DNA from 3 places in the Synechococcus sp. EJ6-Ellesmere genome. Region 3 is predicted to be linked to each of the others. Evidence: riboswitches for the same ligand, from Rfam matches in the RefSeq annotation. Region 3 holds a riboswitch; each other region holds the start of a gene.
The links. A riboswitch is a leader RNA that binds a small molecule or an ion and turns the genes downstream of it on or off. The one in region 3 is predicted to bind cobalamin.
Positions count from the first base shown of each region.

Region 1: linked by a shared signal. The riboswitch ahead of KBY78_RS09300 (energy-coupling factor ABC transporter permease) and the one ahead of KBY78_RS15025 (HupE/UreJ family protein) in region 3 are both predicted to bind cobalamin.
Region 2: linked by a shared signal. The riboswitch ahead of KBY78_RS13080 (HupE/UreJ family protein) and the one ahead of KBY78_RS15025 (HupE/UreJ family protein) in region 3 are both predicted to bind cobalamin.

Region 1 covers NZ_JAGQBY010000072.1:7,930-11,195, forward strand. Annotated here, with positions in the region: gene cbiQ (cobalt ECF transporter T component CbiQ) at 1-308, opposite strand, end outside; gene KBY78_RS09295 (energy-coupling factor ABC transporter substrate-binding protein) at 305-625, opposite strand; gene KBY78_RS09300 (energy-coupling factor ABC transporter permease) at 629-1,348, opposite strand; cobalamin riboswitch at 1,409-1,555, opposite strand; gene KBY78_RS09305 (iron uptake porin) at 1,640-3,220, opposite strand.
Region 2 covers NZ_JAGQBY010000126.1:2,807-6,072, forward strand. Annotated here, with positions in the region: gene KBY78_RS13065 (iron uptake porin) at 1-62, opposite strand, end outside; gene KBY78_RS13070 (HupE/UreJ family protein) at 399-998, shown strand; gene KBY78_RS13075 (phosphoglycerate kinase) at 995-1,546, shown strand; cobalamin riboswitch at 1,566-1,730, shown strand; gene KBY78_RS13080 (HupE/UreJ family protein) at 1,746-2,351, shown strand; gene KBY78_RS13085 (GNAT family N-acetyltransferase) at 2,377-2,943, shown strand; gene KBY78_RS13090 (hypothetical protein) at 3,079-3,258, opposite strand.
Region 3 covers NZ_JAGQBY010000169.1:3,062-6,327, forward strand. Annotated here, with positions in the region: gene cobW (cobalamin biosynthesis protein CobW) at 1-769, opposite strand, end outside; gene KBY78_RS15025 (HupE/UreJ family protein) at 772-1,341, opposite strand; cobalamin riboswitch at 1,506-1,667, opposite strand; gene KBY78_RS15030 (pentapeptide repeat-containing protein) at 1,661-2,122, opposite strand; gene upp (uracil phosphoribosyltransferase) at 2,253-2,936, shown strand; partial or broken gene KBY78_RS15040 (3-phosphoshikimate 1-carboxyvinyltransferase) at 2,975-3,266, shown strand, end outside.

The sequences.
Region 1 (3,266 bases), on a different contig from region 3:
CTGCTGCTCCCCCAGATATCGGCCTGTACCCCTGGCAGCGACTCGTGTCCAACAACATTGATGATGATCGCTGGCAAGCTGGAGATGGTCAATCCCAAGGGCAACAGCAGCATTGACAAATAAATGCCGGGCGGGATTCCTGCGTAGCCAACGATCCACAGTGCCAGCCAAAAACTGATGATTAATTGCACTGTTAGTGGTGCCACCAGGGCCAGCAGTAACAGGGCTGTAGCAAAGGCCAGTTTGTGGCCAGGGGGCAGGATTTTCAGACGGTTTCCATGGGCCAGGGCATCGATGCGATGACTCATGAAGTTGGTGGTTCAGAATGTTTCTGCGCCATGCTTCGGCCCCGGTAGATGCCGATCACAAAGCCCACGACTCCAGCGCCAAGGGCCGCTTGGGTTGCGAACATCAGGCTTTCGATTTCGCCACTGGGAAGTTCCACCACGGGTTGAAACCACGGTTCATAGCTGGGCTTGATTGTTGCGATCGCTTCAGTGCCTTGTCCATCCGAGCCAGAATAGTCGCCGGAGACGAACAACACGGGAAAGGCGGATAGGGCGATCACGCCAGCCAGCAACCGCCAGTTGTGCTGGTTTTGCTTTTTGTCAACACGATTCAGCATGATTCAGTTCTTCTGATGGATCAGTTGAAGGGTTTTCAGTTCAGGTTTGCCATAGGCCTGCAGCCAGTTCCACACCAGCAGCGTCAGCAGGCCCTCTGTGATCGCTAATGGCAACTGGGTGTTGGCGAAGATGCTGCTGAACTTCAAGAACGACGCGCCTATACCGGCGCTGGCGGCAGGGAAGGCGATAGCTAGTTGTGCGGCCGTCACGACATAGGTGGCAAGGTCGGCCAGGGCTGCCGCTGCAAAAATGGCCAGGCCTGTGCGTCCGCCGGCGGACAGAGCTCGGAAGGTCCACCAGGCCACGAGCGGCCCCACGATGGCCATGGAGAACATGTTGGCGCCCAGGGTGGTCAGTCCTCCGTGAGCCAGCAACAGAGCCTGAAACAGCAACACAAGGCCTCCCAGAACAGTCATCACGGATGGGCCGAAAAGAATGGCCCCCAGACCCGTGCCGGTGGGGTGAGAGCAGCTGCCGGTGACCGACGGAAGTTTCAGAGCTGAAAGCACAAAGGTGAAGGCACCGGCCAAGGCCAGCAACAGCTTCAACTCAGGATGTTCTTTGGTGATCCGACTCAGCGATCGCAGTCCCTGTAGCAAGCAGGGAATCGAAATCAACCACCAGAAAGCGGCCCATTGAACGGGTAAAAAGCCTTCGGCGATGTGCATCGCCTGCGCGGGGGCAGGAGACAGGAGAACAATGGCGAAGCTGAGTGCAGCCATCGCCAGCAGACTGGTAAGCCTGGGCAGGGGAATCGTCAAACTGAATCTCGCAGATCAGACGGTTGGGTTGTGAGAAACGGCAGGTGTTCTGACTGATCGGGGCAGGCCCCCGAATCACAGTTGCGGGACAGCGGCAGACTCGAACTGCACTTTCCCTGTTGCCTCTGCAGGCTGATCGCTTGCAGAACCGTTCCGTTGAACTATAGGCTCTTCAGGTTGGATTCATGGGCGAATTGGAGGGGTTGGGAAATAGTTCGACATCAGCTTGATCTGGCTGGCCAGCAGCGCTGTTCAGAACTGGAAGGTGGTTTTCACCAGGCCTCCCAGCTGGCTGAAGCTCTCCCCTGATGGGGTGCCTTGGCCGAGGGGCCGGCTCAGATAGAACAGGGCCGGAGTGACCGAAATCGAATCGCTGACCTGGAATCTGTACCACCATTCCCAGACAAAATTCTGATCCTGAGGTGTTGCTCCACCCTGCAGGGCCGTGGCAAACACAGGCTGCCCGACCGCCATGCCGGCGGCGTTGCCCTTGAGCAGCACATCGCTCCACTGCAGACCCACCATCCATGACTGACTGGTGCTTAGTTCCCCGTCCTCATCCTGGCCATCGCTGGCGGTGCTGTTGATCCCCCAGCCAGCGCTGATCGAGGGCCACCAGCCTGAGCTGGCCGGCTGCCAGTAGCCACTGAGGCCGAAGGCCTTCGTGTGGCTGCCGGGAGTGCCGAAGGCCGAGGCCGTGAACGCTGTGGCACCAGGCACCTCCACTCCCGACTGGATGGAGGAGTAGATCGCGGCCAGGGCCCATTGCTCACCGGCGTAGCCGATCTGAACCGTGCCGGTACCCGCTGAGGCGGCAGTGCCGAGGCCCCCCTCATTGGGATTTCCCACGCTGCCGTTGGCCGCCACGTAGTTGCCACTGACACTGAAGCCACCGCTCTGCCACCACAGGCCGGCGCCGGGACCAAGATTTTTGTTGTAGGCCGCCGGTGCTCCGTTGAGGGTGAGCACGTTCAGGATCGTGTCGGTGGGATACACACTGGGCCAGAGAGCAAGCATGTCTTCCTGGCCCACGCGTGCGCCGATGGTGGCCGTGAAACTGCCGCCGATCGGGGTCTGGTAATAGAGCTTGTCGATGCCGAGTGAATCGGCACCGGACGCTTCCTGGAAGGCCACTTCCAGGGCGGAGAGACCGCCGGTGGGGCCTGCTCCTCCGAAGGCCGAATCGCCGAAGTTGCCAGCCCGCAGGATCGTTCGCAGCAGATCCTTGCCCGTGAAGCTGGTGTCGAGGCTGAGTTGCAGGTCGTAGGAGAAAGTAGTGGCCCCCACCTCGGCTCGGGCGCTGTTGAGTTGATTGCGGGCACTGCCGTTGAAGGCATTGGCGCCCACCACGAAGGTGGCCAGGCCGCTGAGCTTGGTGGTGGTGGAGTACTGGTTCGCTTCCAGCTCACCAACTTTGGCCTCAAGGTTGTCGACGCGACCACGCAGGATCGCGAGCTCCTTCTCGAACTCCTTGAGCAGGCGGCGCAGCTCGTCGGTCACTTCGGTGATCCGGTCCAGGCAGGCGTTGAGCAGAGCAGCGGCTTCCCAGCGGCTCAGGGGCTTGCTGCCGCGGAAGGTGCCATCGGGGTACCCAGCGACGCAGCCGTAGCGCTCGATCAGGTTCGAGAGCGCCTGGTAGGCCCACTCGGTGGGCTGCACATCTGAGAACTGGGTGATGCTGGTGACTTGGTCCCAGCTGGTGTTGACGGAGTTCTGGGCGTACCGGTTGATGCCGTCGAGGTTGAGCTCAGCCGCCATGGCCTCCGGGGGGGCAACAGGAAACAGCAGGGCAAGGGAGGCGGGAGCGACCAGGCCTAGCAACGGGTGGGTCATCGGTGGCGAAGGGTTCAACAGTGGCCTGGAGGATGCAGCCCGACGC
Region 2 (3,266 bases), on a different contig from region 3:
GCGTGGGACGCCAGCGGAGCCGCCAGACCGACAACGATGAGCGTGGAGCGCAGAGAAAGCATGGAACAGAGTCTCAAGAGCACCGCCGGGCTGGCGGCTTGCTCGAAATAATCACTCATGTCTCCACCAACTCGCGAGCACTGGAGACCATGGTCATGGTTTGGACACCACAGCCAGGCCGTCGCCCCCGGCCACGGTTTCGTCCCTCGCGCATTTGCTCGCCATCGGCCTTGTTCCAGGCAGCTCCTCTGGGAGACGTTCCGCCGCCGTGGCACCGCTGCGGCTCTGGCGCCCACCAGATTCGGTGCCAGTGGATGCCCTGCTCCGAACACCCCCATTAGGGGCACGCCTGGGGCCTGGGTGAAAGATCCAGGATGGAATGCAGCGGCCTGAGACTGATGGCTCGAACCAACTGGCCATGGACCTTGCTGGCCGGTGTCGCCCTGGCCCTGGCGCCGATGGCTGCCTGGGCCCATGCCGATCCGCACCCCGGTGGTGGGTTCGTGGCCGGTTTTCTGCATCCGATCAGTGGCCTCGATCACGTGGTGGCGATGGTGGCCGTGGGCCTCTGGGGTGCGGTGCTCGGCCCGCCAGCTTTGTGGGTGCTGCCGGTGGCGTTTCCGATGGTGATGGCTTTCGGAGGGCTGCTCGGCCTTCTGGGGGTTCCGATTCCGGGGGTGGAGATCGGCATCGCCGTCTCAGGTCTGGTGATGGGCCTGATGGTGCTGTTCGAGCTGACGCCGCCGCTCTGGTTGGCGGCGCTGATCGTGGCCGCCTTTGCGGTGTTCCACGGCCATGCCCACGGCGCTGAACTGCCCGACGGCAGCAACGCCTTCCTCTACAGCCTGGCCTTTGTACTGGCGACAGGCCTGCTGCACCTGGTGGGGATCCTGCTGGGCGAGACGCGTCGCTGGCCTGGAGGACGACGCTTCGTGCAGGGGGCCGGCGGTTGTGTGGCCTTGGTGGGGCTGTGGTTTCTGGAGCAGGCCCTCACATGACTCTGCCGCTGGCCCATCTGGCGCCCACTGGCCTGGGCCCCTGGGGGGATGGGATGGCCCGGCTGTTCCTGGAGCCCACGGATCTGCTGCTCGTGATCGGCCTGGTGCTGCTGAGCGTGCAGGCCGGCAGACCCTACGGCGATCGCCTGCCCTTGCTGCTGCCGCTGGCCTGGCTGCTGGGAGGCCTGATCGGTCTGACTCTGCCTTCGGAACTGCTGCTGGCGCTGTTGTGCACCGCCTTGGTGGCTGGGCTTGGGTTGCTCGTGGCCCTGGAGGTGCGGCTGCGGCCTGTGGTGCTGTTGCCTCTGGCTGCCGTTCTGACCTCGCTGTTCGCCCTCGTGGCGGGCTCGGCACTGGCCGGCCATGCGGGAGCTCTGGCGGCCCTGTTGGGGGAGACCGTGGCCATTGCGGTGCTGAGCACCCTGCTTTCCCTGCCCCTGGCCCCTCCGCATCGCCGTTGGCTGGCCATCGGCTTGCGGGTGGGTGGCAGCTGGATCACCGCTGCATCCCTGCTGATGCTGGGCTGGCTGATCCGCCACCCCCAGTAATGCCCACACGGCCACGGCGCCACACAATGGAGGCAACGGTTCCAGCGGGTCACTCCCTGGAGGCAACGAGGAAAGTCCGGTGGGGTGCAGGTTCGTCCTGAGCCGAATCCGGCGCTGTCCCGCAGCTGTGATGGGGGCCCTGGCCCCTTCAGTCAGAACGCTCGCCGTGCACAATCCCCGGCGCGGACCGGACCTCTCGATGACCCAGACCTTCTCGGCCAGAACCCTGGCCCTGTTCGGCGGTGCGGCAGCCCTGGCGCTGCTGCTCGATCAACCCGCTCAGGCCCATGGCATCGCCCACGGCGGCATCGGGGCGGGCTTCCTGCACCCCATCAGCGGCACCGATCACCTGTTGCTGCTGATCGGTGTGGGGACTGCTGCCTCCTGCATCTCCGGCCAACTGCTGCTCTGGGCCCTGGCTGGTGCCGTTGGCGGCGGCATGTTCGGGGCGATGGGCGGCACGTTGCCGGCCCAAGAATTTCTCGCAGCCCTGGCGATCAGCGCCGTGGCGGTGCTGGTGCTGCGATGCCTCCACTCGCAGCAGAGCCCCCAGTTGGGTGCCTGCGCCGCCCTGGTGACCGCAGCGGTGGCGGTACACGCCATGCTGCACGGCCTGGAAGCTCCGGCCGACGGCTCCGCCCTGCTCTGGTGGCTGGGGGCCTTCAGTGGCTCAGTGCTGGTGAGCGGCGGCAGCTTCCTGGCGCTGCGGCGTCTGCCCTTGGCCTGGACCCGTGGCGTGTGCGTGCTGCTGGCTCTCTGCGGCGGCGTGGCAGCCCTGGGGCCAATCGGGTTACTGATGCGCTGAGCCGGAAGCGGAGATTCTTTGCCCGATGGGGGGAAGAGGATCACCATCCCCCCGATCCCCCTCGCCGCTGACCGCGCCCACCACGCCGCTGCAGATCCGCGCCTATGAGGCGGCCGACTGGCCCGCGGTGTGGGCCCTGCTGGAGCCAGTGTTCCGCGCTGGCGAAACCTTCCCCCACGACCCAGCCATCTCCGAGCCGGAGGCCTGGGCCCTGTGGGTGGAGCAGAGCCAGGCGGTGATGGTGGCCATCGCTGCCACAGGTGCCGTGGTGGGTACCTACTACATCAGGCCCAACTCCCTCACCCTCGGCGCCCATGTGGCCAATGCCGGCTACGTGGTGGCCGAGCACTGCCGCCGCCAGGGGATCGGCAGCCGCCTCTGCCAGCACTCGCTCCAGGAGGCCCGGCGGCTTGGGTTTCGGGCCATGCAGTTCAACCTGGTGGTGAGCACCAACACCGCCGGCATCCGCTGCTGGCGGCAGAACGGCTTTCAGATCATCGGCACCCTGCCGGGGGCCTTTCGCCACAAGCAACTGGGCTACATGGATGCCTATGTGATGGTTCAGAGGCTGGTGGAGGGACCTGCCACATGAGAGTGGTGACGTTGCGTCTGACTTAAATCCCTCAGATTCATTGCGACACAACTTCATTGCAACACAACAGCCTTGAGGATTACTGGAATTCGTGAAGTGCAGCTCTGCTGAGGCATGTGCTTGCCTGCTCCAGCTTCATTGGATGCCAGGCGTCGAGCCGTCGATCTTGTTGAGCTGAATGCCCAAGTAAGTGGCTTCGCGGTTGAGGGCCTTTTTCATGTCGATGTTGCCAGCTGCGGCAGCGGAGGCAAAACGGACGAGCAGAGAGTCCCGAAGGGCTTGTTCGCGGGCAGGGTCGTTGGGAGCTTTGGACATTGGGCGGG
Region 3 (3,266 bases):
CAGCGGGATGACCCTGCTGATCCGAACGGTGCCCGGGGGCCGGCTCAACGCGCTCAAGGCCGAGCATGAGCTCGGCAGGAACCTTTCCGCGCACCATCGGCAGCACCTGTACTCCAGGTCGGCATAGCGGCGCCAGTTGTTGTTGAACGGCCTCACTCTGGGGACCATCGAGCCGATCGGCCCGGCTCATCAGCACCAGGTCCGCCGCCGCCAGCTGATCCCGGAAGAGGTCCTCGAGGTCGCTGAGGTGGTCGAGGCTGGGGTCGGCCGAGCGCTGACGCTTCAGGGCCGCAGGGTCGCCTACCACGCTGCCCTGAGCCAAGGCTTCGCCATCGACCACCGCCACCACGCCATTGACGCGGGTGCGGGTGCGGATCTCAGGCCACTGAAAAGCCTGCACCAGCGGCTCGGGCAGGGCCAGACCGCTGGTTTCGACCACGATGCCGTCGAGGTAATCGGCCTTGGCCAGCAGGATCTGCATGGTGGGCAGGAACTCGTCCTGGACGGTGCAGCAGAGGCAGCCGTTGGCCAGCTCCACCAGCCGACCTTCCAGCTCGTCTTCGGGGCAGAAGCCGCAGCTGCGCAGCAGGGCTCCATCAATGCCCACTTCGCCGAACTCATTCACCAGCACTGCCAGGCGCTGTCCGCTGTGGAGCAGCAGCTGGCGCAGCAGCGTGGTCTTGCCGGCGCCCAGAAAACCGGTCACGACGGTGACCGGCAGCCGCCGGCTGGCGAGCGGGGCCGGCGGGACTGCGGTGGGGATTGCCATCGTCAGGGCACCAGCTGGGTCCAGGCGAACGTGGCGCCGATGCCGATCATCACCCCGGCCACCAGTCGCAGGTTGGCGGCTTCAAGCCCCCGGGCCCAGGAGCGGACCAGGGTGACGGCCGTGATCAGCAGGGCCCCTTGGCTGATCAGAAGCCCGAATAGATAGAGAACCTGGGCTGAGAACGACCAGCCCAGCACTGGCTGGCTGAGGACACTGCCGTGCAGGGCGATGGCGGGAAGCAGGATCCAGCGTGGCCAGCGGCCCAGCACCACCAGAGCGGTGGCCACGAGCGAGAGGGCTACCAGCAGTTCGCTGCCGGGCGGCACAGGCAGCACCAGGCCCAGGGCGGTGGAGCCCAGGCCGATCGCCAGCAGGGCGATCACCCAGCGCAGAGGGTGTTGCAGCCCCACCAGGCCGAGGCTGAGCAGAAAGAGGAGATGGTCAGGGCCGAGCAAGGGATGGCCCAGCCCACTGAGGAAACCAGCCATGGCCCCTTCCCTCAGTCCGAAGGCCTCCATCAGGTGGTGGGCCGAGGCGGGAGCAGCCAGCAGCGAGAGCAGCAGCAGGGGCACCAGCCCGGCCAGGGTGATCAGATTCCCGGGGGTGGGCCTAAAGCTGGCTCCGTTAGGGATGTTTTGGTTGGGTCGGGGAGAGAATCGGGAGTGCCGTGCTGGCTGCCGTAGCCGAGCCGGATCCCGTGACAGGAAGGTCATGGTCTGGAATTCTGGTCCGCGCCGGCACGAGAGGGAGTACCGGCGGGTGTTCTGACTGGCTCGTGCGGCGGTTGTCGACCGGAGCACGGGCTTCACAGCTGCGGGACAGCGCCGGACTCACACCGGACTTTCCCCCTTGCCCCCGGTGGCTGTTCACCACCGGAACCGGACCCGAATGTTACCGGCAGCCCAGGCTTTCGACCGTGGACACCCCAGTGCTTGGGTTGACGCCATCGGCGCGGGAGCAGAGGGCCTTGACCTGGGAGAGATCCAGCACGGCGTCGCTAAAATCGGCCCCCTCGATCTGGGCACCGGTGAAACGGCTCTGCATGAGCATGGCGTTGCGCAGTACAGCCCCGCTCAGATCGGCCCCATCGAAGCGGGTGGCGAAGGCCACGGCGTCTTCGAGGTTGGCTGCGCTCAGGTTGGTGTTGGTGAGATCACTGGAGTTGAACACCGCCCCGCGCAGATCGCTGCCGCTGAGGTCGAAGCCGCCCATTGAGGCTTTGAGGAACTCCTGCTGACGCAGGTCACGGCCGTGCATGTCGGGCTGAAGATCCTGCAGGGCACGCTGGCCCCGCAGCTCCGGTGCCGTGATCGCAGCGGCGCTCCCCACCCCCATCAGCAGCGAGCTGCCCATCAGCAGGATCAGTCCGGCCAGCAGCGACCACCAGCGTCGGTGGATGCGCTGCCCAAGAGAAGGGTGGGGCCTGGACACCCGAAGAGCAGACGGCACGGCGCACGTAGCGTGACGGCTCAAGCTATGGCACATGAGCATGTCGCTGCGGGTGGTTGTTCCACCCCACCCCCTGATCGCCCACTGGCTCACTCTGCTGAGGGATCAGGACACCCCCTCGCCGCTGTTCGCCACCGCCATGGCCGAGCTGGGTCGCTGGCTCACCTATGAAGCCGTACGCGACTGGTTGCCCCAGCGATCCCTGCAGGTGCAGACCCCTCTGGCCGTCACCGACGGCATGGTGGTGGACCCGTCGGTGCCTGTGCTGGCGGTGCCGGTGCTGCGTGCTGGCCTGGGGCTGTGGGCCGGAGCCCAGGCAGTGTTGCCCTCCGCCCGGGTCGCCCATATGGGCCTGGTGCGGGATGAGCGCACGGGCGAGGCCAGTTGCTACCTCGACGCGCTGCCGCAGAGGATCGGCGAGCGGGTGGGGGTGATGGTCTTCGATCCGATGCTGGCCACTGGCGGCAGCCTGATCCAGGTGCTGGAGCGCCTGGAGGCCCGGGGGGTGAGCGGTCAGCGGTTGCGGGTGATCACGGCCCTGGCAGCCAGCCCCGGGCTCGCGACCCTCGGCAAGCGTTTCCCGGATCTCAGCGTGTACACCGCCTGCATCGATCCCGAGCTGGATGAGGCCTTCCGCATCGTGCCCGGACTGGGGGATGCGGGTGATCGTCTCAATGGCTCGCAGTCGCCGGCGTTTCCAGCGGAAGCTCAGGCCTAGGCTCCCCCGATTCCCCTTTCGCCTCGCCACTCCATCGCATGGCCGTCGCCCCCGCTCCCGGCAGCCCCCTGACCCTGGGCTCCAATGCCGGTGCTGGCCGGGAGCGCAGCCTGCGCGGCACGGTGCGGGTGCCGGGCGATAAGTCGATTTCCCACCGGGCTCTGCTCTTCGGTGCCATCGCCGAAGGCGAGACCCGTATCGAGGGCCTGCTCCCCGCCGAAGATCCCCTCAGCACCGCCGCCTGCCTGAGGGCCATGGGGGTCTCGATCGGTCCGATCCAGGCCGGTGAGCCGGTGCTGGTGCAGGGGGTCGGCCTCGATGGCCTCCAGG